Regions from separate parts of the Halomonas sp. LES1 genome, predicted to be linked through region 1. Evidence: predicted binding sites of a transcription regulator. Region 1 holds the regulator's gene; the other holds the start of a gene.

The links. The regulator sigma-54, encoded in region 1, starts transcription at its own class of promoters, with help from an activator protein. The targets are predictions, from matches to a motif close to TGGCACNNNNNTTGCTNT.
Region 2: the regulator sigma-54 is predicted to act here: its motif matches at 7,984-8,001, upstream of glnA (glutamate--ammonia ligase).

What each region holds. Positions count from the first base shown of each region.
Region 1 covers NZ_JAVRGC010000002.1:220,908-236,464, reverse strand. Annotated here, with positions in the region: gene RM463_RS05295 (S1C family serine protease) at 1-209, shown strand, start outside; gene hisD (histidinol dehydrogenase) at 300-1,619, opposite strand; gene hisG (ATP phosphoribosyltransferase) at 1,714-2,367, opposite strand; gene murA (UDP-N-acetylglucosamine 1-carboxyvinyltransferase) at 2,393-3,655, opposite strand; gene RM463_RS05275 (BolA family protein) at 3,669-3,923, opposite strand; gene RM463_RS05270 (STAS domain-containing protein) at 4,073-4,408, opposite strand; gene RM463_RS05265 (phospholipid-binding protein MlaC) at 4,405-5,043, opposite strand; gene mlaD (outer membrane lipid asymmetry maintenance protein MlaD) at 5,106-5,570, opposite strand; gene mlaE (lipid asymmetry maintenance ABC transporter permease subunit MlaE) at 5,607-6,389, opposite strand; gene RM463_RS05250 (ABC transporter ATP-binding protein) at 6,386-7,198, opposite strand; gene RM463_RS05245 (calcium/sodium antiporter) at 7,347-8,303, shown strand; gene RM463_RS05240 (KpsF/GutQ family sugar-phosphate isomerase) at 8,336-9,325, shown strand; gene RM463_RS05235 (HAD family hydrolase) at 9,347-9,904, shown strand; gene lptC (LPS export ABC transporter periplasmic protein LptC) at 9,909-10,493, shown strand; gene lptA (lipopolysaccharide transport periplasmic protein LptA) at 10,490-11,035, shown strand; gene lptB (LPS export ABC transporter ATP-binding protein) at 11,032-11,757, shown strand; gene RM463_RS05215 (RNA polymerase factor sigma-54) at 11,922-13,328, shown strand; gene hpf (ribosome hibernation-promoting factor, HPF/YfiA family) at 13,475-13,783, shown strand; gene ptsN (PTS IIA-like nitrogen regulatory protein PtsN) at 13,791-14,258, shown strand; gene rapZ (RNase adapter RapZ) at 14,299-15,204, shown strand; gene RM463_RS05195 (HPr family phosphocarrier protein) at 15,207-15,476, shown strand; gene pmbA (metalloprotease PmbA) at 15,494-15,557, opposite strand, start outside.
Region 2 covers NZ_JAVRGC010000004.1:68,013-83,569, forward strand. Annotated here, with positions in the region: gene RM463_RS10640 (CoA transferase) at 1-973, opposite strand, end outside; gene RM463_RS10645 (hydroxymethylglutaryl-CoA lyase) at 982-1,932, opposite strand; gene ntrC (nitrogen regulation protein NR(I)) at 2,129-3,544, opposite strand; gene glnL (nitrogen regulation protein NR(II)) at 3,537-4,583, opposite strand; gene RM463_RS10660 (DUF4124 domain-containing protein) at 4,898-5,464, opposite strand; gene RM463_RS10665 (divalent cation transporter) at 5,628-6,344, shown strand; gene glnA (glutamate--ammonia ligase) at 6,442-7,848, opposite strand; gene RM463_RS10675 (glycosyltransferase family A protein) at 8,283-8,834, shown strand; gene typA (translational GTPase TypA) at 8,992-10,842, shown strand; gene RM463_RS10685 (hypothetical protein) at 11,003-11,326, shown strand; gene RM463_RS10690 (sodium-dependent transporter) at 11,448-12,893, shown strand; partial or broken gene RM463_RS10695 (ABC transporter ATP-binding protein) at 13,040-13,819, shown strand; gene RM463_RS10700 (ABC transporter ATP-binding protein) at 13,806-14,510, shown strand; gene RM463_RS10705 (branched-chain amino acid ABC transporter permease) at 14,542-15,546, shown strand; gene RM463_RS10710 (branched-chain amino acid ABC transporter permease) at 15,543-15,557, shown strand, end outside.

The DNA.
Region 1 (15,557 bases):
CCGCCGACCAGGCCGGCCTGCGCCCCGGTGATGTGCTGCTCTCCATCGATGGCCGAGCGATCCTCGACGCGCGGGAAACGATGGCCGATATCGCCGCCGTGGAGCCCGGCGACAGCCTGCCGCTCAGCGTGGTGCGCGGCGGCGAGAAGCTGGCGCTGACGGTCGAGGTGGGTGAGCGCCCTCCCCCCGAGCTCCAGCAGCCCGAATAGCCCCAGCCCGGCATGTAAAACGCGAAGGGCCCCACCTTGCGGCGGGGCCCTTCGCGTGTCTCGACTCTTCGCGTGTCTCGACCCAGCGGCTCACGTCCTGATGCGATACTCGGCGCTGCGCGCATGCGCGGTCAGCGATTCGCCGCGAGCCAGCACCGAGGCGACCCTGCCGAGGGTCGAGGCGCCTTCGGCCGAGCAGTGGATGATCGATGAGCGTTTCTGGAAGTCATAGACGCCCAGTGGCGACGAGAAGCGTGCCGTCCCCGAGGTGGGAAGCACGTGATTGGGCCCGGCGCAGTAGTCGCCCAGCGCCTCGGCGGTATAGCGCCCCATGAAGATGGCACCGGCATGGCGCACCTCGGGCAGCCACCCCTCGGGGTTGGCGACCGAGAGCTCGAGATGCTCGGGGGCAATGCGATTGATCAGGGTCACCGCCTCGGCACGATCGCGGCAGCGAATCAACGCCCCCCGCCGTGAGAGAGACTCACGCACGATCTCGTGGCGCTCCAGGGTCGGCAGCAGGCGGTCGATGGCCGCCTCCACGGCATCCAGATGTTCGCCATCCCAGCTCACCAGAATCGCCTGGGCATCCTCGTCGTGCTCGGCCTGGGAGAAGAGATCCATGGCCAGCCATTCGGGGTCGGTGCCGCCATCCGAGACCACCAGGATCTCCGAGGGGCCGGCGATCATGTCGATGCCCACCTGACCGAATACCGCTCGCTTGGCGGTGGCCACGTAGATGTTGCCCGGGCCGACGATCTTGTCGACCCGCGGCACCGTCTCCGTGCCGTAGGCCAGCGCGGCAACCGCCTGGGCGCCGCCCACGGTAAAGACACGATCGACACCGGCCAGGTGCGCCGCGGCCAGCACCAACTCGTTGAGCACGCCGTCCGGCGTAGGCACCACCATGATGATCTCGCGTACACCGGCCACATGGGCAGGAATCGCGTTCATCAATACCGAGGAGGGGTAGGCCGCCTTTCCGCCGGGCACATAGATGCCGGCACGATCCAGTGGCATGACCTGCTGGCCGAGCACGGTGCCGTCCTCCTCGGTGTAGTGCCAGGATTCGGGCTTCTGGTGCTCATGGTAGAGCCGGATGCGCTCCGCCGCCTGGGCCAGCGCCTCGCTCTGGTCACCCGGCAGTCCCTCATAGGCCCGGCGCAGGCGCGGCGCATCGAGAGTGAGCTCGACCATATCCGTGACCGCAAGACGGTCGAAGCGATTGCTGGCCTCCACCAGGGCCGCATCGCCGCGCTCCTTTACCGCGGCAAGGATCTCCGCGACCCGGGCCTGGACCTCGCCATCGGAGACCCCCTCCCAGGCGAGCAGGTGGTCGAGCCGTGTCGAGAAGTCGGCGTCGGCGGTCGCGAGGCGGGAGATTCCGGAAGAGGCGTGGGTCTCGGTCATGGCTGCATCTCTATGGTATCGGGCCTGTTGATATCGGGCCTGTTGATATCGGGCTGGTCGAGTCTGTCGGCAAGCACCTCAGTCGGCAGACAGCTCAGCCAGCAACGTCTTCACGGCGGGCCGCAACCGCCTGCTTGAGGCGCTCGAGCAGTGGCTTGATGCGGGCATGCTTCATGGTCATGGAGGCCTTGTTGACCACCAGCCGGGTCGTGACCGGTGCGATCAGCTCCCGGGGCTCCATGCCATTGGCGCGCAGGGTATTGCCGGTATCGACGATATCGACGATCTCATCGGCCAGATTCATCAGTGGCGCCAGCTCCATGGCACCATAGAGCTTGATGACCTCGGCCTGGATGCCCTGCTCGGCATACCAGCGCCGGGCGATATTGACGAACTTGGTGGCTACCCGACGCCTGGCGCTGGCCGGCTCGGCGCCGGTGATCCCGGCGGTCATCAGCTTGCACCGCGCAATCTCGAGGTCGAGGGGCTCATAGAGACCCGCCGCCCCATGCTCGAGCAGCACGTCCTTGCCCGCGATGCCCAGGTCCGCGGCACCCAGCTGCACATAGGTCGGCACATCGGTGGCTCGAATGACCACCAGCTTGACGTCGGGCAGGTTGGTGTCGAACAGCAGCTTGCGACTCTTGCCCAGATCCTCCACCGGCTCGACGCCGGCATCGGCCAGCAGCGGCAGGGTCTCTTCGAGGATACGGCCCTTGGAGAGGGCCACGATCAGTTGTTTGCTCATGCTCTTGCCTTGGTCCGGGTACAGGCTAGCCGGGTACACGTCGGATGCGTGCGCCCAGCAGTTGCAGCTTCTCCTCGATACACTCGTAGCCGCGATCGATATGGTAGATGCGATCGACCAGGGTCTCCCCCTCGGCCATCATCGCCGCGATCACCAGCGATGCCGAGGCACGCAGGTCGGTGGCCATCACCGGGGCGCCGGAGAGCCGCTCGACCCCCTCGATCACCGCGGTATTGCCCTCCAGCGCGATCCGCGCCCCCATGCGATTGAGCTCCTGAACATGCATGAAGCGGTTCTCGAAGATGGTCTCCACCACCCGGGAGCTGCCATCGGCCACCGCGTTCATGGCCACGAACTGGGCCTGCATGTCGGTCGGAAAGGCCGGATACGGCGCGGTGCGAATATTGACCGGTCGCGGGCGCTTGCCGTGCATGTCCAGGGCGATCCAGTCATCACCGGTGGTGATCTCGGCACCCGCCTCCTCGAGCTTGGCCAGCACCGCCTCGAGAATATCGGCGCGGGTACGACGCACCTTGACGCGGCCACGCGACAGCGCCGCGGCCACCAGGAAGGTACCGGTCTCGATCCGGTCGGGCATCACATCATGGTAGGCACCATGCAGGCGCGGCACGCCCTCGATGGTGATGGTGTCAGTGCCGTGACCCCGGATGCGGGCCCCCATCTTGATCAACAGCTCGGCCAGGTCGACCACCTCCGGCTCCCGGGCGGCATTCTCGAGCACCGTGGTGCCCTCGGCCAGCGCGGCCGCCATCAGGAGATTCTCGGTACCGGTGACGGTGACGGTATCGAAGAAGACCGTGGCCCCCTTCAACCGGCCCTCGACGCGGGCGCGAATATAGCCGCCCTCGACGCGGATCTCCGCCCCCATGGCCTCGAGGCCTCTCAGATGCAGGTCTACCGGGCGCGAGCCGATGGCGCAGCCCCCCGGCAGGGAGACGTCGGCGTGGCCAAAGTGAGCCAACAGTGGCCCCAGTACCAGGATGGAGGCACGCATCTTCTTGACCAGCTCATAGGGCGCATCACAGTGCGCCACCTGGGAGCCATCGAGCTGGATGGTCATCTTCTCGCCCATCACCGCCTCCACACCCAGGTGCCCAAGCAGCTCCAGGGTGGTGGTGATGTCCTGCAGATGCGGCAGATTGCCGATGGTCACCGGCTCGTCGGCCAGCAGGGTGGCGCAGAGGATGGGCAGGGCGGCGTTCTTCGCGCCACTGGCCCAGACCTCACCGTCGACCGGCCCGTTGCCGGTAATGATCAACTTGTCCATGGGGCTCGGGGTCTCAGGCGCCGGAGTTCTCCGGCGCACCTTGCCACTGCGCCGGGGTATAGGTCTTGATGCTCACGGCATGCAGCGCACCGGACGCGATCTCTTCGGTGAGAGCGCCATAGATCAGCTGCTGGCGCTTGACCGGCGACAGCCCCGCAAAGCGCTCGCCCACGGCCACCACCTGAAAGTTGCAGCCCTCGCCCTGAATATGGAACTCGCAGTCATCGATACGTGACTCGAGCAGCTCCTTGACGTCACTGGGTTGCATGGTCAGGCACTCCTTATCGTACTGAATATGGTACGGAAACGATCAAAGACACCTCGCACGATGACATCATCCCATCGTCGACGGCGGATTATGGATGCCCCATGGTAATGAAAAGCACCGCTCTTGGCGATCGCCCCTGTTGGCCGCGACTAGCCGCGCACCGACTCCACCGGCAGCAGGCGCTCGAGACCGGCCAGATCGGTGAGCCGCAACAGCGCCGCGGAGAGTCGCACTCGCTCGAGAGTCAGGCCGGCCCGGCGTGCCGCGCGCGCCCACTCCAGCAATACCGTGAGCGCCGCACTGCTGACGCCGGCGACCCCGCGCAGATCGAAGCTGACGGCCTCTCCTGCCTGGCGCCGGGCGAGCCAGCGGCTGCCCGCATCGGCGAGTTCGGCGGCGTGCTCGAAACCCACCACCCCGCAGACCACCAGGCACTTATCCCTGGCCTCGAGGTCCAGACCGTTGCGTGCCAGCAGCTTGCTCACGCGCCCTGCTCCAGCTCCTCGACGCCGACATCGGGCGACCAGCCATCGATGACGGCATCGTAGTCGCGCGCGTTGTCACGCATCGCCTGATCGAACTGGTTACGGAAGGTCAGTCCCAGATTGATGCCATTGACGATGACGTTGACCACCCGCCACTCACCACCGGAGAGGCGCAGTGAATAGCTGACCGGATAGACGGTGCCATCCTTGGCCACCACTTCCATATCGACGCTGGCCTGGTCCTCATGGCGGCGCGGCCCCTGGCTGGCAAGCACACGCAGCTCCCGATAGTCGAAGGTGACCAGCCCCTTGGCGTAGGTATCGATCAGGGTCTGGCGAAAGGTGTCGACGAATCGCGAACGCTGCTCCGGCGTGGCATTGGAGAAGTAGCGCCCCATCACGCTGGCGCCGATATAACGAAAATCGGCGATCTCGTCGAGACTCTCGTCGACCAGCGCCTCGAGCTCGGCCATGTTCTCGGCGAAGTGGTCACGCCTGCCCTCGATCTTGCCGGTCAGCGTCTCGACACTGTGGCGGATGACCTCGTCGGGCTGCCGCTCGGGGGCCGCCTGGACCGTCAGGCTGAACAGCACACTCAGCAGCAGTGCCGCCAGGGTCAGAGGGATACGAATCATGTTCAACGTCTCCATATCGGGGTCATTAGGGAGGAGTCAACCAGCGCCGGAGGATCGGCGCCCTAGTCGCTGACCATATTTGACACGAACTGCTGGATGAGTTCTTCGAGCACCAGCGCCGACTGGGTATCACGCAGGGCATCGCCGTCGGACAGCGTCTCGGGATCCCCTCCCACGGAAAGGCCCACGTACTGCTCCCCGAGCAGCCCCGAGGTCAGGATCGACGCGGTGGTATCCTTCGACAGGTGGCCTTCCAGTTCGTCATCGATCTCCAGCACCACCCGGGCATCGTACCAGTCGGTATCGAGCTCGATGGCCGCCACACGCCCCACGGTCACGCCCGCCATGGTCACGCGCGCCCGCGGCTTGAGACCGCCGATATTGGCGAAGTTGGCTTCCAGTCGGAAGGTGTCGCTGGGGGCCTGCATCGCCAGGCCGCTGACCCGCAGGCCAAGGAAGAGCACGCCGAGTATACCGGCAAGCATGAACAGCCCCACCCCCAGTTCCATGGTTTTACTGCGCTTCATCTAGAATCTCCATACGACAGGGCAGACGCTTGCCAGTCAGGCGAGCCCGCCGAACATCATGGCGGTCAGTACGAAATCAAGGCCGAGCACGGCCAGCGAGGAGTAGACCACGGTACGTGTCGTGGCCCGCGAGATGCCTTCCGACGTCGGCACCAGATCATAGCCCTGGAACACGGCGATCCAGGTCACCACCACGGCAAACACCAGGCTCTTGATGATGCCGTTGCCCACGTCGTCGATAAAGTCGACGCTGGCCTGCATATTGGACCAGTAGGAGCCCTCGAAGACCCCCAGCCAGTCGACCCCGACCAGGTAGCCGCCATAGATGCCGACCACACCGAAGCCCACGGTGAGCAGCGGCAGGGCCACGAAGCCCGCCCACAGGCGCGGCGCCACCACCCGACGCAGCGGGTCGACACCGATCATCTCCATGCTGGTCAGCTGCTCGGTAGCCTTCATCAGGCCGATCTCGGCGGTGAGTGCCGACCCGGCCCGACCGGCGAACAGCAGGGCCGCCACGACCGGGGCCAGCTCCCTCAGCAGCGAGAGCGCCACCATCTGACCCAGCGCATCCTCGGCACCGAAGTCGACCAGAATGGTATAGCCCTGCAGCGACAGCACCATGCCGATGAAGAGCCCCGAGACGAGGACGATGGCCAGGGAGAGCACACCGACGAAGTGCATCTGGCGCACCCAGAGATAGACTCCCTCCCTGCTCGGCACCCCCACGGCGGACTGACACAGGAAGAGGCCGGCACGGCCGAGGGCCTCGAACAGATCACAGCCGCGGCGCCCCAGGCGACGAATTCGCTGGATCATCGGGAATCTCCGGTTCTTAGCATATCGCTGACGAAGTCCAGCGATGGGTAGTGGAAGGGCACCGGCCCATCCGGCTCGCCATGCACGAACTGACTGACACGCGGATCGCGATCCACGTCGAGGTGCTCGGGCGTACCCTGGGCCATCACCCGACCATCGGCCACCACATAGACATAGTCGGCGATACTCAGCGTCTCCTTGATATCATGAGAGACAACGATCGAGGTCAGCCCCAGCGCCTGATTGAGGCGCTTGATCAGCTGCACCAGCACCCCCATGGAGATCGGGTCCTGGCCGACGAAGGGCTCATCATAGAGGATCAGCTCGGGGTCCAGGGCAATGGCCCGCGCCAGGGCCACGCGGCGCGCCATGCCCCCGGAAAGCTCCGCCGGCATCAGCTCTCGAGCGCCCCGCAGCCCCACCGCCTCGAGCTTCATCAGCACCAGGTCACGCACCATCGCCTCGGGCAGGTCCGTATGTACCCGCAGCGGGAAGGCCACGTTCTCGAAGACGCTCAGGTCGGAAAACAGCGCACCGCTCTGAAACAGCATGCCCATGCGGCGACGCATGGTGAAGAGGTCTCGCCGCGACTGGCGATGGACATCCTGGCCATCGATCAGCACCCGCCCCGAATCCGGCAGGAGCTGGCCGCCGATCAGCTTGAGAAGGGTGGTCTTGCCACTGCCACTGGGGCCCATGATGGCGGTAACGCCACCACGCTGGATCGTCATGTCGACGCCGCGGAAGATCTCCCTGTCGCCACGCGCGAAATGCAGCCCCTCCACCACCACGAAGGGAGTGTCACTCATCGGCCAAACCATCCTGATAAAATTATCGAACATCGTATCCTAACTATCCTGCCAGACGCCAGCCCGATGCGCTGTGGCGGGTTGCACCCCGCCTGGCCAGCACGTTTAATGGCGACCTTCCGCTACCGACTGAGCGAGCCGAGTTGCCATGCTGTACCCCCTGATCGCCATACTGCTGGGCCTCGTGGCCCTGCTGTGGAGCGCCGACCACTTCGTTGGCGCGGCGGCTGCCACCGCCCGCCGCGCGGGCATGAGCACCATGCTGGTGGGCATGACCATCGTTGCCCTGGGCACCTCGGCACCGGAGATCGTGGTGTCGCTGATGGCCTCCCTCGATGGCATTCCCGACCTGGCCACCGGCAACGCCCTGGGCTCCAACATTGCCAATATCGGCCTGGTGCTGGGGGTCACCGCCCTGGTCGTGCCCATCCCGGTACGCTTCTCCGTGGTGCGCCGCGAACTCCCCCTGCTGCTTGGCGCCACCGGCCTGGCCGGCTACGCCCTGGCCAACGGCCACCTCGGCCGTCTGGATGCGGCACTGCTGATTGCCCTGCTGCTGTTCAGCTTGTGGTGGCTGTTCCGTGCCGATACGCCGGATGCCGAGGAGGAGGTGGCGGGCGAGATCCCCGACATGCCGCTGATTCGTGCCCTGCCATGGCTGGTGGCAACGCTTGCCGTGATGGTGGCCGGCTCCCGCGGGCTGGTATGGGGCGCCAGCGAGATCGCCCGCGACCTGGGGGTCAGCGAGCTGGTCATCGGCCTGACCATCGTCGCCATCGGCACCAGCCTGCCCGAGCTTGCGGCCTGCGTGGCCAGCGCGCTCAAGCGTCACCATGATCTCGCCATCGGCAATGTGATCGGCTCCAATCTCTTCAACCTGCTGGCGGTACTGCCGATCCCGGGTCTGCTGGCGCCCGGCGCTGCCGACCCCGCCGCCGGAGAGCGTGACTACCCCGTGCTGCTGGTGCTGACCCTGGCGCTGGGCGCACTGCTGCTCTGGCAACGCCGCAACCACCTCGGCCGGCTCCCCGGCGCGGCACTGGCCGCGACCTATGCCGGTTACCTGATCTGGCTCGGCACGGCCAGTCTGGGCGCCGGCTCTTGAGTGAACCCTCACAACAGGCAACAATCGGCATCATGACATCCGAAACCCCTGGGGCCGGATCGGCCCTTCGCGACAGCGCCCGACGCACCCTGCGCCTCGAGCAGCAAGCCATCGGCGCCCTGGCGGCACGCCTCGACGAGGCCTTCGACCACGCCTGTGAGCTGATCCTGGCCTGTCGTGGGCGCGTGGTGGTCACCGGCATGGGCAAGTCCGGTCATATCGCCGGCAAGATCGCCGCCACGCTTGCCAGCACCGGCACACCGGCCTTCTTCGTCCATCCCGGGGAGGCCAGCCACGGCGATCTGGGGATGATCACCCCCGGCGACGTGGTGCTGGCCCTCTCGAACTCCGGCGAAACCGCCGAAGTGACCGCGCTGCTGCCGCTGCTCAAGCGCATGAAGGTACCGCTGATCAGCATGACCGGGCGACCCACGTCGAGCCTTGGCCGCCACGCCGACGCCCATCTCGATACCGGGGTCGAGCGCGAGGCCTGCCCCCTCGACCTGGCGCCCACCGCCTCCACTACCGCCGCTCTGGCCATGGGGGATGCCCTGGCCGTGGCGCTGCTCGAGTCTCGCGGCTTTACCGCCGAGGACTTCGCCCTATCACACCCCGGGGGCAGCCTCGGCAAGCGACTGCTGCTGCGCGTCAGCGACCTGATGCACAGTGGTAGTCGGTTGCCGCGGGTCCCCCTGGGGAGCCCGCTGCGCGACGCCCTGCTGGAGATCACCCGCCAGGGGCTGGGCTTCACCTGCGTGGTGGCACCCGACGGCCGTCTCGCCGGGGTCTACACCGACGGCGATCTGCGGCGGACCCTGGACCTGCACAGCGACCTCAGCGGCCTGAGCGTCGATGACGTGATGACCTGCCCCGGCAAGCGAACCACGCCGGAGACCCTGGCCGCCGAGGCAGTCAGCCTGATGGAAGACCACCGCATCTCCGCCCTGGCCGTGGTCGATGACGAGGGGCGCCCGGTTGGCGCCCTGCATATGCACGACCTGCTGGCCAGCGGTGTGATCTGACCCCAACGATACGGAGCCCTCATGCCCCATACCTCTCCCCTCCAGGACCCGCAGCTCATCGCCCGCCTGCGCCAGATTCGCCTGCTTGCGCTGGACGTCGATGGCGTGCTCACCGACGGGCAGCTCTACTTTCAGGCCGATGGCATCGAGATCAAGGCGTTCAATGTTCAGGATGGCCACGGCCTGAAGCTGCTCAAGCGTGCCGGCTTCCAGGTGGCGCTGATCACCGGTCGCGAATCGACCATGGTCAGTCACCGCGCCGCGGCACTGGGTATCCAGCACGTCTTCCAGGGCGTCGAGAAGAAGCTGCCGGTCCTGCGGGAACTCGCCAAGCGTCTGGGGCTGGAGCTCGAGCAGGTGGCCTACTGCGGTGACGACATGCCCGATGTCGGCGCCATTCGTCGGGCCGGCATCGGCATCAGCGTGCCCAATGCACCGACCTATATCCAGAAGCATGCGGACTGGGTCACCGAGCGCGGCGGTGGCCAGGGGGCGGCCCGCGAGATCGCCGATACCCTGCTGCGCACCCAGGGCCACTGGGATGCGGTCATCGACACTTACCTGCACGGAGCCGGCTAGGATCATGCGACTGCCGCGCCCCGGCTTTCGTACCGGACTGACCCTGCTGCTACTGGCACTGGGCGGCGGGCTGGCGCTGCTCGATCTACGTGGCCCCGACATCATCCAGCAGATACCGCGCGATGCCGCCGGGGAGCCCGACTTCTATCTCGAGAATGCGCACCTGACCCGCTTCGACGCCGAGGGGCGCCTGCACCAGCAGGTGACGACCCCCCGCCTGGCCCACACCCCCATGGATGATGTGACGCGTCTTGAGTCACCCCATATCAGGCTCCATGACCGTGGCGGCCGACTCTGGCTTGCCGAGGCCGACAGCGGCCGGCTGGGGCCCGGGGGCAATCCGCTGCGGCTCGAGGGCGAGGCCCGGCTGCACGCCCCCGCCGAGCAGTGGTCACTGGCGACCGACACCCTGCACTATGATGCCGACACGGGGCATGCCTGGAGCACCACCCCTGCCATCCTGCGCCAGCCTCCGCAGCATATGCGTGGCGAGCGCTTCGATGCCTGGATCCATGACAACCGGGCACGCCTGACCGACAATGTGCGCGGCCACCATCCGCCCGAGACCTTCGAGGAGTCCTCGTCATGAAGCGCCCCCTGCCCTCACTGCTGACCGGCGCCCTGCTGCTGACGCTGCTGCCTCTCGCCCCAGCCAGCCTGGCGCAGAGCCAGCCTCAGAATCAGGATGCCAGCGCGCCCATTCTGGTGGAGGCGGACCGCCTCGATCTCGACGACCGCGCCGGCACCGCCGTGTATACCGGCAACGTGGACATTCGCCAGGGCAGCATGCGCCTGACCGGGAGTCGCGTGGAGATCCGCCGTAACGCGGCAGGCGAACTCTCCCGGGCAACCGCCATCGGCGATCGAGCCTATCTCGAGCAGCAGCCAAACCCCGCCGAACCCGTCATCAAGGGGTGGGGGCGCACCATTGTCTATCATGTGGCCGAGCGTCGTGTTGAGCTGATCGACCGCGCCGAACTCCATCAGGGGGGCGACACCTTCGAGGGCGGTTACCTGGAGTACTTCCTCGATCGCCGGGTCGTGCAGGCCCGCGCCGATGCCGAGGGGGTCGAAGGCAATCAGCGCATTCGCATGACCCTCCAGCCGGAACAGCAGCAAGGGGAACCATGAAGACCCTTCACGCCCGCCACCTCGCCAAGAGCTACAAGCGTCGCCGTGTGGTGCAGGATATCGGCCTGTCGATCCGGCAAGGCAGCATCGTCGGACTCCTCGGCCCCAACGGCGCCGGCAAGACCACCTCCTTCTACATGATCGTGGGGCTGGTGCGCGCCGATGCAGGTACGGTGACCATCGACGAGCAGGACCTCTCCCACGCCGCCATGCACGAGAGGGCCCGGGCCGGCATCGGCTACCTGCCTCAGGAGGCCTCGATCTTCCGCAAGCTGTCGGTGGCCGACAACATCATGGCGATCCTCGAGACCCGCCGCGACCTCGACCGCAACGGCCGTCGAGCACGCCTGGAGCAGCTGCTCGAGGAGTTCCATGTCACCCATATCCGCGACAACCTGGGCATGAGCCTGTCCGGCGGCGAACGCCGCCGGGTGGAGATCGCCAGGGCCCTGGCGACCGAACCCGCCTTCATTCTTCTCGATGAGCCCTTCGCCGGCGTCGACCCCATCTCGGTGGGCGAGATCAAGGGCGTCATTCGTCAGCTGAAGGCTCGCGACATCGGCGTTCTGATCACCGATCACAATGTCCGCGAGACCCTCGACATCTGCGACACCGCCTATATCGTCGGCGACGGTCAGATCATCGCCGAGGGCGATGCCGAGTCGATCCTTGCCAACCAGAAGGTGCGTGAGGTCTATCTCGGTGCCGACTTCCGCCTCTGACGCAAGCCCCTCGCGCCTGGTGATGGCGATGGCGACAGCCCTGGCAGCGGCAGGCCAGCGCGACAGCGCCCACCAATGGCATGATTATTGCTTAAGATCGTATTGCACGATGCCCTGCCAGGCACTAGGGTAAGGCTTTCCGACATGCCAGGAGGACGCCTGCCATGGCCATGAAGGCATCACTGCAATTACGGGTCGGCACCCAGCTAACCATGACTCCCCAGCTGCAGCAGGCCATCGCCCTCCTGCAGCTCTCCACTCTCGACCTGCGCCAGGAGGTCCAGCAGGCGGTGGAGAGCAACCCGCTGCTGGAGCTCGACGATGACTTCGGTGAGCAGGCCACTCAGGAGCCTGTGCAGGACGACTGGGCAAGCGAAATTCCCGAGCAGCTCGCCACCGACAGCGACTGGTCGGACACCTATCAGGACCTGGCGGCGCCCAGCGGCGGAGAGGGGCCCGATTTCGAGCGCCAGGCGGAAGGCCAGAGCCTGCACGGCCACCTCTCCTGGCAGCTGGCGATGAGCGATTTCGACCCACGGGAGCGCCAGATCGCCGAGAGCCTGATCGACGCCGTCAACGATGCCGGCTACCTCACGGCCCCCCTCGACGAGATTCGAGACGGCCTGCAACAGCAGGGGCTGTCAGACCTGCGCAGCCAGGAGATGGAGCGAGTCCTGCGGCATCTGCAGCAGTTCGAGCCCACGGGGATCTTCGCCCGCGACCTGAGTGAATGCCTGCAGCTTCAGCTCGCCGCCCTGCCCGACGATACGCCGCACCTGCCCCAGGCGCGGCGCCTGGTCCGCCAGTTCCTGGAGGCCCTCGGCAACGATGACCGCCGCCTGCTCAAGCGGCGCCTGGGGCTGGACGACACGGCGCTCGACGCCTCCATCGCCCTGGTGCGCAGCCTGGACCCCCGCCCTGGCAGCGCCTTCTCAAGCGTCACCGATGACTACGTGATTCCCGACCTCGTCGCCTTCCACGACCAGCGTGGCTGGCACGTCGAACTCAACCCCGAGGCGATCCCACGGCTGCGCATCCAGCCCGATTACGCGGCACTGATCCGCCGCGCCGACAAGAGTGACGACAACACCTTCCTCAAGGAGCACCTCCAGGAGGCGCGCTGGCTGATAAAGAGCCTGACCAGCCGCAACGATACCCTGCTGCGAGTGGGCCGCGAGATCATGGCGCGCCAGTTCGACTTCCTGGAGCAGGGTGAAGAGGCCATGAAGCCACTCACCCTGGCCGATATCGCCCAGACGGTGGAGATGCATGAATCCACCATCTCGCGGGTCACCACCCAGAAGTTCATCCACACCCCCCGCGGGGTCTTCGAGCTCAAGTTCTTCTTCTCCAGCCAAGTCGGCAACGAGGGCGACACCCACTCCAGCACTGCCATTCGCGCACGCATCCGCAAGCTGATTCAGGAGGAGCCGCCGCGCAAGCCGCTATCCGATAGCCGCCTGGTCACGCTGCTCGACGAGGCCGGCATCCAGGTCGCCAGACGAACGATCGCCAAGTACCGTGAAGCCATGGGCATCCCCTCCTCCAGCGAGCGCAAGCGCCTGCGCTGAGGGCGATTGGCAGGGAACCATGCCCCCCTGCTCGACTGGCTCAACCCCTTGAACATGGCGGGAAATCGCCCCGGGACCGCCGGGGGGTATGCAAGGCAGGAAAAAGGGTTACAATCGAATCACAACCATCGAGCAAGGAGCGTGTCATGCAAGTGAATATCACCGGCCTTCATGTTGAACTGACCGATGCCCTGCGTGACTATGTCAACGAGAAGCTGACTCGCGTGGAACGCCATTATGACAACATCACCAATGTGCAGGTGACACTGTCTGTCGAGAAGGAGCGTCAGTCCGCCGCCTGCACCATGCATGTTGCCGGTGCCGAGCTGCATGCAGAAGCCCAGGATGTCGACATGTACGCCGCCATCGATGCCCTCGCCGACAAGCTGGATCGCCAGCTGGTCAAGCACAAGGAAAAGGCCCAGGCTCGCGCCCAGGGCGCCGGCGCCCGCTGAACCCACGATGTCCTCACTCGAAACCATTCTTCCCCCGGAGCGCACCCTCTTCGATGTGCCCGGGGGCAGCAAGAAACGGGTGCTGGAGTTCTTCAGCACCTTCATTGCCCAGAACACACCCAGCCTCGACAGCCAGGAGGTCTTCGCGAGGCTGATCGCCCGCGAGCGTCTCGGCAGTACCGGCATCGGCAACGGCGTGGCCATACCCCATGCCCGCAGCCCGCACTGCAAGGCGCCCATCGCCGGCTTCCTCAAGCTGTCCGAGCCGGTGGACTTCGACGCCATCGATGGAGAACCCGTCGATCTGGTGTTCGTGCTGCTGGTTCCCGAGGAGGCCGATGCGGCCCACCTGACCCTGCTGGCCCAGCTGGCCGGCATCATGAACGACGTCGATACCCGCATGCGCCTGCGCCGCAGCTCGAGTCAGCGCGACCTCCATGACAGCCTTACCGAGGCCATTCGACGACAGGGTTGAGCGGTAGCGCCCCCTCAGCCAGAACGACCAGGAGACCTCCATGCGACTCGTGATCATCAGCGGCCGCTCCGGCTCGGGCAAGTCAATCGCCCTGCAGGCGCTGGAGGATCTCAGCTACTACGCCATCGACAACCTGCCGGCCATGCTGCTGGGTTCGCTGGTCGACGAACTGAGCAACCCCGAGTCCCAGCGCACCTCGATCGCCGTCAGCATCGATGCCCGTAACCTTCCCCAGGCCCTGAAGCGCTTTCCCAGCCTCCTCGAGGAAGTGCGTGAACGCGGCATCGACTGCCAGGTGATCTACCTGAACACCGACGCGCGCATTCTGATCGAGCGCTACTCCGCCACCCGGCGCCGACATCCGCTGACTCGCGAGAGCGAGATGACGCTCGCCGAGGCGATCGACTCCGAGGAGCAGGCACTCTCCGGGATTCGGGACCTGGCCGACCTGGTGATCGACACCTCACGACTGACGGTTCATGAACTACGCGCCCGAATCGCCGACCAGGTAGCCCACCATCGCCCCGAGCAGCTGACCCTGACGGTGGAGTCCTTCGGCTTCAAGCGCGGCGTCCCCCTGGACGCCGATCTGGTGTTCGATGCCCGCTGCCTTCCCAACCCCTACTGGGACCCACGCCTCAGGCCCTTCAACGGCCAGGATGCCGAGATCGTCGCCTTTCTCGAGGACTACCCGGTGGTGCAGGAGATGCTCACCGATATCCACGACTGGCTGACACGCTGGTTGCCGAGGTACGCGGCCAGCCATCGCAGCTATCTCACCGTGGCCATCGGCTGCACGGGGGGCCAGCACCGTTCGGTCTATCTCGCCGAGCGACTGGCCAGGCAGCTCGCCCAGCAGCAGACGCGGGTACGCTTGCGCCATCGCGAACTGGGCACTCAGGACACCTTGCCCGGCCCCGAGACCCCACCTCATCAAGGAAGTTGAGCGTGCCGCAACGCAGGTTGACCCTTACCAACAAGCGCGGGCTCCATGCCCGCGCCGCCACCAGGCTGGTCCAGTGCTGCCAGCCCTTCGCTGCCCACGTTCAGGTGGCCAACGGCCCGATGCAAGGGGAAGCCAACAACATCATGTCGCTGCTGATGCTGGCCGCTCCCTGCGGCACCGAGCTCACCGTCAGTGCCGAGGGCAGGGACGCCGAACAGGCCCTCGACGCCATCGAGGCCCTGTTCGACGCCCGCTTCGACGAGGATGAGTAAAAAGCCGTAAGCCCGCCTCAGCCGCCGGCCACCGTCATCTCGTCGATCAGCCAACTGCCGGTATGGATGCTACCTCGGGTA
Region 2 (15,557 bases), on a different contig from region 1:
GGTCATGCACGCGTCCGCAGGGGACCCCCGCGTGATTGAAGTGCTCGATCCACTCGTCGACCCGGCGCGTCACGATGATGGCATTGAGTATCTCGCGCAGCGCCTCGCGGTTGGCCATGCGCCGGCGATTGTCGGCGAAGCGCTCGTCCTCGAGCAGGTGCAGCATGTCCAGGGCGCCGAGGAAGCGCTCGACCATGGTGTCGTTGCTCGGCGCGATCGCCACCTCGCCATCACGGGCGGTAAACAGCCCGTAGGGATAGAGCATGGGGTGATCGTTGCCGGTGCGGGCCGGCACGCGGTCGGTGGCGAAGTACTCCGCCGCCAGGTAACCCATCATGGCGATCAGACCGTTGGTCAGGGCCGTCTCGACGATATCGCCCCGCCCCGTGGTGGCGCGGCGCACCAGGGCCGCACAGATGCCGAAGGCCAGGTTCTGGCTGGCCACCATGTCGCTGATCGGCGGTGCCGCCCGCATCGGCTCGCCATCGGCGCTGCCGTTGACGCCCATGAAGCCGCTCATGGCCTGGGCGATGAAGTCGTAGGCCGGGCGGTCGCGATAGGGCCCGCTGGAGCCGAAACCGTTGATGCGCCCCACCACGAGCCGGGGGTAACGCTCGCGCAGGGTGTCGTCGTCGAGCCCCATCTTGCTCAGCACCCCGGGGCGGAAATTCTCCACCAGCACGTCGGCATCCTCGAGCAGCCGATGCAGGATCTGCTTGCCTTCGTCGCTGCGCAGATCGAGGGTGAGCGAGCGCTTGTTGCGATTGAACTGGGCGAAGTACCAGCTTTCGCCATCGACCATATTGCCCTGCTGGCGAACCACGTCGCCCTTGCCGGGCGGCTCGATCTTGATCACGTCGGCACCGTGGTCGCCGAGGATCTGGGTACAGAAGGGGCCGGAGATCACCCGGGTCAGATCGATGACGCGTACGCCCGCAAGCGAGCCGGTAGAGCTGGAAGAAGTAGGAGTCATGTTCGCCATCATCCCTGTGCGGTGGGTACGACGCTGCAGTCGCTCAGTGCCAGGCGGGGGCCGGCCTGGGAGACCTGGGCCGGCAGTCGGCGCCCCATCAGCTCGCTGGCGCGGCCTGCCGCGGTAATCAGCCCCTCGAGGTCGAGGCCGGTCTCGAGCCCCATCTCCTCGAGCAGATAGGCCAGGTCCTCGGTGGCGATATTGCCCGAGGCCCCCGGCGCAAAGGGGCAGCCGCCGAGCCCGCCGATGGAGCTCTCGTAGCGGTCGACGCCGAGCGCCAGCCCCTGCATGACATTGGCCAGGCCGATGCCGCGGGTATTGTGAAAGTGGAGCGTCAGTGGAAGGTCGGGCGTCGCTTCCCGCAGCCGTGTGACTCGCTCGGTGACCAGCGGCGGCGTGGCCATGCCGGTGGTATCACCCAACGAGAGGTGCGTCGCGCCCAGGTCGGCGAAGTGTCGGGCGATCCTGGTCACCGACTCGATCGGGACATTGCCCGTAAAGGGGCAGCCGAAGGCGGTGGCGACGGCCCCCCTGAGGGCTACATCGCTACCCTCGAGCCGGCGCGCCACCTGCTCGAACCCCTCGAGTGAGGCCGCCACGCTGCGGTTGACGTTCTTGGCGTTGTGACGCTCGGAGGCGGAGACGAACAGCACCACCGAGTCGACGCCCGCTTCAAGCGCCCGCTCGGCGCCACGCAGGTTGGGGACCAGGGCCGAGAGGTGAAGGCCCGCCACACCACGCAGCGCCGCAACCATCTCGGCGGCATCGGCCAGCGCCGGCACCGCCCGCGAGCTGACGAAGGAGCTGATCTCGAATTCACACACGCCGGCAGCCACCAGCGCCCTGGCCAGGGACAGCTTCTGTTCGGTACTCAGCACCACCGGCTCGTTCTGGAGGCCATCGCGCAACCCCACCTCGGTAACGTGGATGTGCTGGGGCGGTGTGGTGAAAGCGGACATGGCAGGCCTGCTGAATCAATGCATTCTTATGGACGCTAAGCCAGGGCGTCACCTCCTCACAATGCATCTTTCGTCCCATAGCGCCGCGGGCTTACCCTCCTTTCCTCCTTATCCTCTCCCCATTTACCCCTTCAAGCTGTTAGCTCTTTCCGCACACGCCTCGCCGCTTACTTTTCTGGGGTCGTGTCATGCCTCCTCACTCTCCTTCGGCCAGCGCCGGCAACAGCGTCTTCAATTTTCGCGTCAGGGTATTGCGCCCCCAGCCCAGCAGTTCGGCGGCCTCTCCCTTGCGTCCGCCGGTATGGCGCAGCGCGGTCTCGATCAGGATGCGCTCGACGTCGGGCATCGCCTCCTCCAGCAGGTGCATATGGCCGGCGGCCAGGGCCTGATCGGCCCAGTCGCGAAAGGCCGCCCGCCAGTCGCCGCTGGCGCTTAGCGTCTCCTCGTTCACCTGGCGCAGCTCCGGCGGCAAATCCTCGCAGAGAATCTCGCGCCCCGAGGCCATCACGGTCAGCCAGCGGCAGGTGTTCTCCAGCTGGCGCACGTTACCGGGCCAGGGCAGTCGCGCCAGATAGCGCTCCGCCTCGGGGGTCAGCACCTTGACGTCGGTTGCCAGCTCCCTGGCCGCCTCGGCCAGAAAGTGACGCGTCAATTGCGGGATATCCTCGCGGCGCTCGGCCAGCCGCGGCAGATGCACACGAATCACATTGAGCCGATGGAACAGATCCTCGCGGAAGCGCCCCTCCTCCACCAGCCGCTCCAGATCCTGATGGGTGGCGGCGATGATGCGCACATCCACCTTCACCGGGGTATGCCCGCCCACCCGATAGAACTCGCCGTCGGCCAGCACGCGCAGCAGGCGGGTCTGAGCCTCGGCGGGCATGTCACCGATCTCGTCGAGAAACAGGCTGCCCCCGTCGGCCTGCTCGAAACGCCCCTGCCGGCTTGCGGTCGCCCCGGTAAAGGCCCCCTTCTCGTGGCCGAACAGCTCGGACTCGATCAGGTCGTGGGGTATCGCCGCCATGTTCAGCGCCACGAAGGGCCTGTCCGTCCGCGGGCTGTGCTGATGCAGCGCCCGGGCGACGCGCTCCTTGCCGGTACCCGACTCACCATTGATCAGCACCGTAATGGGCGAGTGGGAGAGCCGGCCGATGGCGCGGAACACCTCCTGCATGGCCGGCGCCTCGCCGATGATCTCGGCATCCAGTCCCTCCGGGGCGCTGATCGGCCTGCGGCGCTCGCGGGCATGGGCCACTGCACGGCGCACCAGCGCCAGTGCCTCATCGACATCGAAGGGCTTCGGCAGGTATTCGAAGGCACCGCCCTGATAGGAGGCCACGGCACTATCCAGGTCGGAGTGAGCGGTCATCACGATCACCGGCAGCTCCGGGTGCGCCTCGCGCACCCTGGCCATCAGATCGAGACCATCGATGCCCGGCATGCGGATATCGGTCATCAGCACGTCAGGCGGGTCGGCCAGCAGGCGTTCGAGAGCCGAGTCGGCACGCTCGAGGCACTCCACGTCGAGGTCGGGCTGGGCCAGGGCGCGCTCCAGCACCCAGCGGATGGCGCGGTCGTCATCGACGACCATCACGCGTGCAACATCAGTCATGGCGCGTCTCCAGAGGAATCAGCAGTCGGAATTCGGTATGGCCCGGCGCCGAAGCGCACTCGATCAGCCCCTGGTGCTGATGCAGGATCCCCTGGGCGATGGAGAGCCCCAGGCCGCTGCCTCCGGCACGCCCCGACACCATGGGGTAGAAGAGCGTCTCCTGCAGCGCCTCGGGGATGCCCGGCCCGTTGTCGATGATCGCCACCTCGCACACCAGCCGATGGCGCTCGGCTCCCAGGGTGAACTGACGACGCGCCCGGGTGCGCAGCACCAGCCGTGGCTCGGGGGTGGACGCCTCGTGCATCGCCACCATGGCATTGCGTACCACATTGAGCACCGCCTGAATCAGTTGCGCCTCGTCAGCGGAGAGGTCCGGCAGGCTGGGGTCGTAGTCACGCTCGATGCGCACCCCGGGGTGTTCGGCAAGCACCAGAGTGCGGACCCGCTCCAGCACCTTGTGAATGCTGAGAGGTTCGTGCCGGGCCACTCGATTGGGCCCCAGCATGGAGTCGACCAGATCGCGCAGGCGATCCACCTCCTCGATGATGATGCGCGTGAACTCATGATGCGCTGGATTCCCCAGGTCGCGCTCCAGCAGCTGAGCCGCGCCACGAATGCCCCCCAACGGATTCTTGACCTCATGGGCCAGCCCCCGGGTCAGCACCTTGACGGTTTCCTGGCGGGTCATCAGCGCCTCCTCCCGGGAGATACGGATCAGACGATCACGGGGCTCCACCTCCAGCAGCAGCTCGTCCTCGGCGAGGGGAGTTGCGGTAAAGTCCACGGTCAGTGGCTCGCCTCCCAACAGCACCAGGCGCGCCTCACGGCGAGTGAAGGGGTGGCAGGCATCCAGCGCCTTGGTGAGCACCCCCTCCATCCCATCCTCCTGCTCCATCGACGAGCAGAGTGCACTTCTCCGAACTCGGCTCAGGCTGACCGAAAGCAGTGCCTCGGCGGCGGGATTCATCCATGTCACCCTGAGCTCACCATCCAGCAGCAGCACGGCAGTGGAGAGGTGTTCCATCAGGCGTTGGTACATCGCAGCGGCCATATCGGTTCCAGATCAGCTTTTGCAAGAGGGCTTGTGCAAGAGGGACGTCTAGATGAAGCAAGAAGCGGGCCAGGGCGCGAGGCCCCTGGCCGGGCTTATGACGGGACGAGACGCGCCATACATGCACCAAATTAGTGCATTTCGTGGCGCCCTGCACCGTCCCCGGCGACAAGCGAAACAGCGAGGATCGGGATAGCGGGGATCGAGACAGCGGAACACACTGCCCTCCTCTTATCGGCAGGCGTCGATCAGAAGGGGGACAGTGTCATGGCAGGAGGAGGCGGGGACGTCCGGAAGCGTCCTCAGCCATTGGTCGGGCGATTCACGTTGGCGCGCAGCACATAGATCGTCACCGGAGAGGTGCAGTGGCGAATCTCGCCGCGGGCATCCAGCAGCTCGGCCTGCAGCACGTGCTCACCAGGGTTCATGTTGGGCACCATGAAGGCCGAGGTGTGCATCGCCGACTGGCTGATCTGGCCATCCACCAGCAGCCTGACGCGATGATCCTCGCGCAGGCCGGGCGAGATCCCCAGGTCCACGGCGATATTACCCGCCACGCCTACCGGAAAGGCCTGCTCATGGGTCGGTGAGACGATGCGGAAGCTGTCATAGGGCATGAAGGGCTGCCCCGGACGGGACGTCGCGGGCGCACTATTAGTAGTAGGCCGCGGCGCGACCTGGCCGGCGTCTGCACTCCCCCGGGACGGTACCACCGTCACCGGCGCCAGCTCCACCTGTTCGCCGCCCAGGTCGGGATCATCGGTGAATACCACATTCCCCTGGGCGTCCGTGGTGCGATAGATGGTCTGGCCGTAGGCCGTCAGTGTTACGCCCAGAGCCAGCACGAGTGTCAGGACCGTTTTGCCCATGGGGGTCTCCGCCTTGCCAAAGAGTCGATCGCCGGCAACCTGCCGCCTGCCGATAATGTAGATCACATCATAAGCAGGCCCGATGCCCCAGCGCCAGCAGCAACTGGCCGAGCGGCGAGGCTACGGCCTAGGATGGCCCTGTAGACACACTCCAAGGAGACCGATGGTGGACAACTGGCAAGCGGTGGTGGCACTGACGCTGATGGCGGGCATGGCGATGCCGCTCGGGGCCTGGGCGGCCTGGAAGGAGCGCATCGATATCCCGTGGCTCGAGAGCGAGCTGCGCCACGGCATCATCGCCTTCGGTGGTGGGGCTCTGCTCTCGGCGGTGGCCCTGGTGCTGGTGCCCGAGAGCCTGCCGGACCTCTCCCTAGGAGGCGCTGCCGCCTGGTTCCTGGCCGGCGGCACTGCCTTCATGGCACTGGATGTGATGCTGGCACGCAGCGGCTCCTCGGCCAGCCAGCTTGCCGCCATGCTCGCCGACTTCGTGCCCGAGGCGCTGGCGCTGGGGGCCGCCTTCGCCTATGGCAGCAACGGCGGCATGCTGCTGGCCGGCCTGATGGCGCTGCAGAACCTGCCGGAAGGCTTCAACGCCTATCACGAGCTGCGCCAGAGCACCGCCTACTCCTCACGCCGCCTGGTCGGCATGTTCTTCACCATGGCCTGGCTGGGGCCGCTCGCCGGCCTCGGTGGGTTCTGGTGGCTGTCCGACTACCCCTCGATAGTCGCGGCCATCATGCTGTTTGCCGCCGGCGGCATCCTCTACTCGGTGTTCCAGGACCTGGCCCCCCAGGCCAGGCTCGAGCGCCACTGGGGCCCGCCGCTCGGCGCGGTGCTCGGCTTCGCCCTGGGTATCGTGGGCCATATGCTGATCCATTGAGTCGGTGATAACGCAAGCGGCACGCCCGAAGGCGTGCCGCTTGCGTAGGCCGAATAATCAGAGCCCGCGGGCTCTCATCAACAGCTGCAGTGCGTAGTTAACAGCTGTAGTACATGTCGAACTCGATCGGGTGGGTCGCCATGCGCAGACGATCCACATCCTCCCTCTTGAGCTCGATATAGGCATCGATCATGTCGTCGGTGAAGACACCTCCCTCGGTCAGGAAGGCCCGGTCCTGTTCCAGCGCTTCCAGGGCCTGGTCGAGGCTATGGGCCACGGTCGGCACCTTCTTGCCCTCTTCCGGCGGCAGGTCATAGAGGTTCTTGTCCATGGCGTCGCCGGGGTGGATCTTGTTCTTGATGCCGTCGATCCCGGCCATCAGCATCGCCGCGAAGCACAGGTAGGGGTTGGCGGTCGGGTCGGGGAAACGCAGCTCGACCCGCTTGCCCTTGGGGCTGGCGGTGTAGGGGATACGGATGGAGGCCGAACGGTTGCGGGCGCTGTAGGCCAGCATGACCGGCGCCTCGAAGCCCGGCACCAGACGCTTGTAGGAGTTGGTGGAGGCATTGGTAAAGGCGTTCAGGGCACGCGCGTGCTTGATGATGCCGCCGATGTAGTAGAGCGCCATCTCGGAGAGGCCGGCGTACTCGTCGCCCGCGAACTGGTTGACCCCCTCCTTCCAGAAGGACTGGTGCACATGCATGCCGCTGCCGTTGTCGCCCACCACCGGCTTGGGCATGAAGGTGGCGGTCTTGCCGTAGGCGTGAGCCACGTTGTGGATCACGTACTTCATCTCCTGGACCTCGTCGGCCTTCTTGACCAGGGTGTTGAACTTGACTCCGATCTCGTTCTGACCGGCGTTGGCCACCTCGTGGTGGTGCACCTCGACGCTCTGGCCGATTGCCTCGAGGGTGTTACACATCGCACCGCGAATATCGTGGAAGCTGTCCACCGGCGGTACTGGGAAGTAGCCACCCTTGACCCGCGGCCGGTGGGCCAGGTTGCCCCCCTCGACCTGACGATCGGTGGCCCAGGCCCCCTCCTCGGAGGTGATCCTGTACATCGCCCCTTCGGGGTCGGCCTTCCAGTGCACCTCATCGAAGATGAAGAATTCGGGCTCCGGACCGAAAAAGGCGGTGTCGCCCATGCCGGTGGACTGCAGGTAGGCCTCGGCACGCTTGGCGATGGAGCGCGGGTCACGGTCATAACCCTGCATGGTGGCCGGCTCGATGACATCGCAGCGCAGCACCAGGGTGGCGTCCTCGGTGAAGGGGTCCAGGAAGGCGGTGCCATCCTCGGGTCGCAGGATCATGTCGGACTCGTTGATCCCCTTCCAGCCAGACATGGAAGAGCCATCGAACATCTGGCCGTTCTCGAAGAACTCCTCATCGACATCACGCGCCGGAATGGTGACGTGCTGCTCCTTGCCGATGGTATCGGTGAAGCGCAGGTCGACCCACTTGACGTCATGTTCTTCGATCAGGGCGAGCGTCTTGGTAGACATGGTGTCCTCCGGTTGAGCATGGCTCGATAATTGAGGGGTTCAGGCACCGGAATGCAGGAACCCCGGCAAGTTGTTGTAGCACGCCGCAGGCACGCTGCCCACGACGGCCCCATAACACTGACTGATGATCATAACATTGCAGGCGGCGTGCCAACCTATGCACCATGCAGAAAAGAAATTCTCAAGATATTGAATAAAGGAACTTATTTTCGGATCCTTCCGGTGCTAAACAGGTGTGGGCGGGCGTACCGGGGGAGAGGCTCGCCAGCCTGCGCACCATTCTGGTGCACAAATGGAGGCGGAGGCACCACCACGTAGCATCAATAACATTTGATACGTCAATTAACTTCAAGCTACATTTTATTACAACCTACCCGCCGGCCGCGACTCCAGGCCGTCGTCCAGAGCCTTTTCTTCTGGCCTCGGAGTTCCTCATGGCCTTACCATCCGGCACCCTACTCATCGATGCACGCAATGCCGGTGCAAGGCTACCCAGAGAACTCTCATTAGTGGCACCACTCACTACCGACCAGAGCATCGAACTGATCGTGATCGACGATACCCATGACGTTCGGGTCACCCGTATCGCCAGCCGCTACAAGGCCCGCCATGTGCGCCTCTCCGGCCTCCCGCTGGGCGAACGGCTCAATGCCACCATCGCTGACACCAGCGGCTCGGTGCTAGTGTTTCCCATCCTTGGCTGTATCGCCTCGACCCGCGCCCTGCTGCAGCTGGTGCAGCGCATCGATGCCGGCGAGGTTGACGCCGTGACCCTGTCCGGCGAGCCACCCGGCCTGTTCGCCCGACTGCTGAAGCGCCAGAAACCGACCCCCATCGTCGGCATCTGCATGGCCCGTCAATGGTACGAGCGCCTCGGCGGCTGTGACCCGCTGCTCGACCATGGCGCCCTCGACGATCTGGTGGAGCGCCTGCGCCACTGCGGGGCTCGCCTGGAGCGCATCACCACGAACCGCCAGGCAGGCTGACCCCTCCGCAGCGCCAGGAAACACAGCCCACATCGGCAAACTTGCTACTCCTGCGCACCGCTAATCTGTACAATACGCGTCCCACATCCCTGCCCCGCGCCTAGGGTACTTACCAGAACGTGTACATAGGTGCGTACATATCAGCGAGTCACACCTTATGAGCACGACCGTAAGTCATTCTGATGTAAGCAATCTTCGCAATATCGCCATTATTGCCCACGTCGACCACGGCAAGACCACCCTGGTCGACAAGCTCCTCAGCCAGTCCGGCACCCTGGACCGCAAGGCCGAAGGTCAGGAGCGCGTCATGGACTCCAATGACCAGGAGAAGGAGCGCGGCATCACCATCCTGGCCAAGAACACCGCGATCCGCTGGCAGGCGCCGGCCGGTCAGGACTACCACATCAATATCGTCGACACCCCCGGACACGCCGACTTCGGCGGCGAGGTCGAGCGTGTCATGTCCATGGTCGACTCGGTGCTGCTGCTGGTCGACGCGGTCGATGGCCCCATGCCCCAGACCCGCTTCGTGACCCAGAAGGCCTTCGACCAGGGCCTGAAGCCGATCGTGGTAGTCAACAAGATCGACCGCCCCGGCGCCCGCCCCGACTGGGTGATCGACCAGATCTTCGACCTGTTCGATAATCTCGGCGCCTCCGATGAGCAGCTCGATTTTCCGATCATCTACTGCTCGGCTCTCAACGGCATCGCCGGCCCGGAGCCCGACCAACTGGCCGAGGACATGACCCCCATGTTCCAGGCCATCGTCGATATCGTCGAGCCGCCCAAGGTCGAGCTCGACGGCCCCTTCCAGATGCAGGTCTCGGCGCTGGACTACAACAGCTATGTCGGTGTCATCGGCCTGGGCCGCATCAGCCGCGGTTCCGTCAAGCCGAATCAGCAGGTCACCGTCATCACCAAGGAGGGCGACTCCCGCAAGGGCAAGGTCGGCCAGGTGATGACCCACCTGGGCCTGGAGCGCGTGCAGACCGACGAGGCCACCGCGGGTGATATCGTCTGCATCACCGGTATCGACAACCTGGCGATCTCCGACACCCTGTGTGACCCGGCCGCCGCCGAGGCGCTGCCGCCGCTCTCGGTGGACGAACCCACCGTCTCCATGACCTTCCAGGTCAACGATTCGCCGTTCGCCGGCAAGGACGGCAAGTTCGTCACCAGCCGCAACATCAAGGATCGCCTCGAGCAGGAGCTGATCCACAACGTGGCGCTGCGTGTCGAACAGGGCGATACCCCCGAGAAGTTCAAGGTGTCCGGTCGTGGCGAGCTGCACCTCTCGGTGCTGATCGAGACCATGCGCCGCGAGGGCTTCGAGCTCGCCGTGGGCCGCCCCGAGGTGATCATCCGCGAGATCGACGGCCAGATGCAGGAGCCGTACGAGGAAGTGATCATCGACTGCGAGGAGCAGCATCAGGGTGCCATCATGGAGGAGCTCGGCTACCGCAAGGGCGAGCTCAGCAACATGAACCCCGACGGCAAGGGTCGTGTGCGTCTGGACTTCATCATCCCGGCGCGTGGCCTGATCGGCTTCCGCGGCCAGTTCATGACCCTGACCTCGGGCACCGGCATCCTCACCAGCCGCTTCGACCACTACGGCCCGCTCAAGCCCGACGCCGCCATCGAGCGCCGCAATGGGGTGCTGGTCTCCATGGTCCCGGGCAAGGCACTGGCCTACGCCCTCTATGCCCTGCAGGAGCGTGGCAAGCTGATCATCGACCACGGCACCGAGGTGTACGAGGGCATGCTGATCGGCATCAACAACCGCGCCAACGATATGGTGGTCAACCCCACCAAGGGCAAGAAGCTCGACAACATGCGTGCCTCGGGCAACGACGAGAACATCGTGCTGACCCCGCCGGTGAGGTTCTCTCTGGAGCAGGCCATCGAGTTCCTCGATGACGACGAACTGGTCGAGATCACTCCCAACCATATTCGACTGCGCAAGAAGCACCTGACCGAGAACGAGCGCAAGCGCGCCGCCAAGAAGTAAGCGCTGCCGTATCGCTCTGCCAAGCCCGCCACCCGGCGGGCTTTTTCATGGCCGCTCGTCGGCCGTTCCTTTCCCTGGGCTGGCGCAACCTTCTATGCTGGAGTCACCCATGACGGGCGCGGCTTGCCGCGCCGACAGCCATCCGAGCAGGAGAACCGGCATGCACAAGCACGTGGAGTGGGACGACCCCGGCGCCGACAGCGTGATGCGCCACTTCCAGCAGGACAGCAGCGGCCACTCCGAACCGGGGCCCGGCGATATCCTCTCGGCGCGCCACGAAGGCGCCGTGGTGCGCGTGAAGGTCGAGGCCTACGTGGATGGCACCAGCATCGGCGATGTGGCGGCGATCATCGCCGTGGACAACGGCCGCCGCCTCAAGTCTCACGGCAAGCTCGCCCTGGGCGACACCGTCCGCCTCCCCGACGCCTGCCGCGCCCTGGAGCCGACCCTGGGTGACTCCGACGACAGAGACCAGGATGGGTAGTCGATACCCTTATCTTCCAGAACGTTAACGCGACGTAAACGGAGTGCACTGGTTACCGACCGGGTTTTGGCGCACAGTGGCGAAACGGCCACCGGCCCACGGACTCAGCCTCGGAGCCACGATGAGCACGCATAACGTCTGGACTCACAAGGGTACCTTCCTGCTGGCAGCGATCGGCTCGGCGGTCGGCCTCGGTAACCTGTGGCGCTTCCCCTACCTGGCCGGCGAGAACGGCGGTGGGGCCTTCTTTCTGGTCTACGCCCTCACCATCTTCGCCGTGGGCATCCCGATCCTGATCGCCGAGACCATGCTCGGTCGCAACAGCCGGCGCAGCCCCATCATGGGCATGCGCTTCCTCACCCGCACCCACAGCACCTCACGAGGCTGGGAAGCCATCGGCTGGCTGGGCGGCATCTCGGCCTTCCTGATTCTCAGCTTCTACTCGGTGATCGCCGGCTGGGCCATCCACTACACCTGGCAGATGCTGACCGGCTCCCTGGTCGGGGCCGATATCGAGAGTATCGCCACCGACTTCGATGCCCTGCTCGCCTCCCCCGCGCTGCTCACGCTCTATCACACCCTGTTCATCGTCGCCTCGGGGCTGATCGTCGGCCTCGGCGTCCACCAGGGCATCGAGCGCGGCTTGCGGGTGATCATGCCTGCGCTGTTCGTGATCCTGCTGGTGGTGCTCGCCTATGGCGTGACCCACGGCGACTTCCCCGCCGCGGCCGACTTCCTGTTCACCTTCAATCTCGCCGACCTCAGCCTGGAGGGCTGGCTGGAGGCCATGGGCCAGTCGTTCTTCACCCTGAGTCTCGGCATGGGCGCCATCATGGCCTACGGCGCCTATATGTCCGGCGAGGTGTCGCTGACCCGCACCGCGATCATCGTTGCCGTCGTCGATACCGCCGTGGCCGTGGTCGCCGGCCTGGCGATCTTCTCGCTGGTCTTCGGGGCCGAGCTCGACGCCGGTCAAGGCCCGGGCCTGATGTTCATCACCCTGCCGCTGGCCTTCGCCGAGATGCCCGCCGGTGCACTGATCGGTGGCGTCTTCTTCGTTCTGGTGCTGGGGGCGGCGCTCAGCTCCTCCATCTCGCTGATCGAGCCGGTGGCCGCCTATCTGGTCGAGCGTTTCGACCTCACCCGCCCCCAGGCGGTGTTCGTCATGGTAGTGACCACCTGGGCACTGGGCCTGCTCACCGTGATCAGTTTCAACCTCTGGGCCGAGGCGAGCCCCTTCCACGACCTGTTCGGTTACCACCCCTTCGACCTCTTCGAGCTGCTCAGCAATATCTTCATGCCACTGGGCGGCATGCTGATCGCCCTGTTCGCCGGCTGGGCCCTGACCCACTCCGAGGTAGTGAAGGAGATGGGCACCAGCGGGGCCTGGTTCATCACCTGGCGCTTTCTGGTGCGCTTCATCGCTCCGGCCGCGGTCGCCTTCGTCTTCCTGCACGCCATCCCCCAGGTCGGGGGCTACCTGATCCCGACCATCGGCGCGGTGGTGATCGTCGGTGCCTTCGCCGCCAGCCGCATCTTCCTGATGGAGGATGACCCGACGCATTGATTCCCGTGCCGCCCATCGGGGCGTTTATCGGGGGCAGCGAAGCGGCCTGGCAAGGCATCGCCGGCAGAGATGCCTCTTCTGGATGCAACAGGCAGATAAAGCAAGCAAATAAAAAAAGCAGATAAAACAACCACGAGACATAACGCATGGTACCCATGATCGACGTGCAACACGTCAACAAGGCCTTCGGCGGCCTCAAGGTGATCAACGACTGCTCGCTCTCGGTAGAAGCGGGCTCGATCACCGGCCTGATCGGCCCCAATGGCGCCGGCAAGTCGACCCTGTTCAATATCATCGCCGGGGCCCTGCCGCTGGACAGCGGCAAGGTGCTCCTGAATGGCGAGGAGATCACCAACCACCCGGCCAACGAGCTGTTCCACAAGGGGCTGCTGCGCACCTTCCAGATCGCCCACGAGTTCTCCCAGATGACCGCGCTGGAGAACCTGATGATGGTGCCACCGGCCCAGGCAGGCGAGAGCCTGTTCAACACCTGACTCAAGCCCGGTCTGGTGCGCTCCCAGGAGGCCGAGGTGCGCCGCCGCGCGCTGGAGGTGATCGACTTCATCGGCCTGCATCACGTGCGCAACGAGCTTGCCGGCAACCTCTCCGGGGGGCAGAAGAAGCTGATCGAGCTTGGTCGCACCATGATGACCGATGCCCGGGTGGTGCTGCTCGACGAGATCGCCGCCGGGGTCAACCGAACCCTGCTCGGTGACCTGGTCGAGAACATCGAGCGGCTCAACCGCGAGATGGGCTACACCTTCCTGGTCATCGAGCACGATATGGAGATGATCGCCCGGCTCTGTGACCCGGTGATCGTGCTCGCCCAGGGCAGCGTGATGGTCGAGGGCTCCATCGAGGAGATCCAGAACAACCCCGAGGTCATCGAGGCCTACTTCGGAGCGTCCCAAGATGCCACTACTTGAAGCGCGTGACGTCTATGGCGGCTACGGCGGCATGAACATCCTCAACGGGGTGAACATGACCCTCGAGGCCGACGAGATCGGTGTCATCGTCGGCCCCAACGGCGCCGGCAAGTCCACCATGCTCAAGGCCATCTTCGGCCAGCTCGTCGTCACCCAGGGCGAAATCCTGCTGCGCGGCGAGCCCATCCACAACCTGCCGCCCCATCGCCTGGTGCAACAGGGCATGGGCTTCGTGCCCCAGGAGCACAATGTGTTCCCGAGCCTGACAGTGAAGGAGAACCTGCAGATGGGGGCCTTCCTCAAGCCGGGCAACGTCAAGCGCATGCTCAAGCAGATCTACGACTTCTTTCCGCCTCTCCATGACAAGCGACACCAGCCGGCCGGCGAGCTCTCCGGCGGCCAGCGGCAGATGGTCGCCATGGGCCGTGCGCTGATGGCCGAGCCCAGCGTGCTGCTGCTCGACGAGCCCACCGCCGGCCTCTCGCCGCTTTACATGAACGAGATCTTCGCCCAGGTGAAGCAGGTCAATGCCGCCGGTGTCGGCATCCTGATGGTGGAGCAGAACGCCAAGCAGGCCCTGGCCATCGCCGACAAGGGCTTCGTGCTGGCCGCCGGCCAGAACCGCTTCACCGATACCGGTGCCGCCCTGCTGGCGGACCCGGAAGTGGCCAGGAGCTTCCTGGGCGGCTGAGCGGCCCGGGAGGAAAAGGAGAATCAGCCTCGTGAATGAACTCGTCTTCTTTATCAACAACGTGATCGTCGCCGGCAGCGTGACCGGCTCGATCTACGCCATCGGTGCGGTGGGGGTGACCCTGGTCTTCAGCATCATGCGCTTCGCCCACTTCGCCCACGCCGACATGATGACCTTCGGCGCCTTCATGGTGCTGCTACTGACCCTGGCCTTCCCCCAGGCCGGTGCCGCCGTCGGACTACCCACCGCCGTGGTGATGCTGCCGCTGGCCATGCTGCTGACCGCCGGCCTGGCGGTAGGCATCGACCGGGTGTTCTACAAGCCGCTGCGGGCCCACGGCGTGAAGCCCATCGTCATGGTGATCGCCTCGCTGGGGGTGACCCTGATGCTGCAGGGGCTGATCCGGGTCTTCGCCGGCACCAGCGGCGAGAGCCTCTATGTCGACGACCGCAAGGAGATCTTTCGGCTCGCGCTGCCCTTCGAGGGCGCCCGAGCGCCGATCGTGGTCACCGAGCCGCAGCTCATCCTGTTCGTGCTGACCGTGATCTGCGTGGTGGGTCTGCATCTCTTCCTGTCGCGCTCGCGGCTGGGCAAGGCGATGCGGGCGATGTCCGACAACCCCGACCTGGCACGGGCCTCGGGCATCAACACCAACCTTATCGTGGCGGTGACCTGGGTGATCGTCGGGGGGCTGGCGGCCATCGCCGGCACCCTGCTGTCGCTGGATGTCACCTTCAAGCCGGACCTCAGCTTCTTCCTGTTGCTGCCGATCTTCGCCGCGGCCATCGTCGGCGGCGTCGGCCACCCCTACGGCGCCATCGCCGGCGGCTTCCTGGTGGGCTTCGCCGAGACCCTGGCGGTCTTCAACTGGGGCGTGCTGCTGCGGCCCTTCCGCGACAGCCTGCCGGAGTGGCTCTCCGGCGCCGGCAACCTGGCCTTCGTCGGCTCCGAGTACAAGATCGTGGTGCCCTTCTTCATCCTCGTCGCCATCCTGGTGTGGCGCCCCACCGGCATCTTCAAGGGTAAGGTGATATGAGCACACAGCAA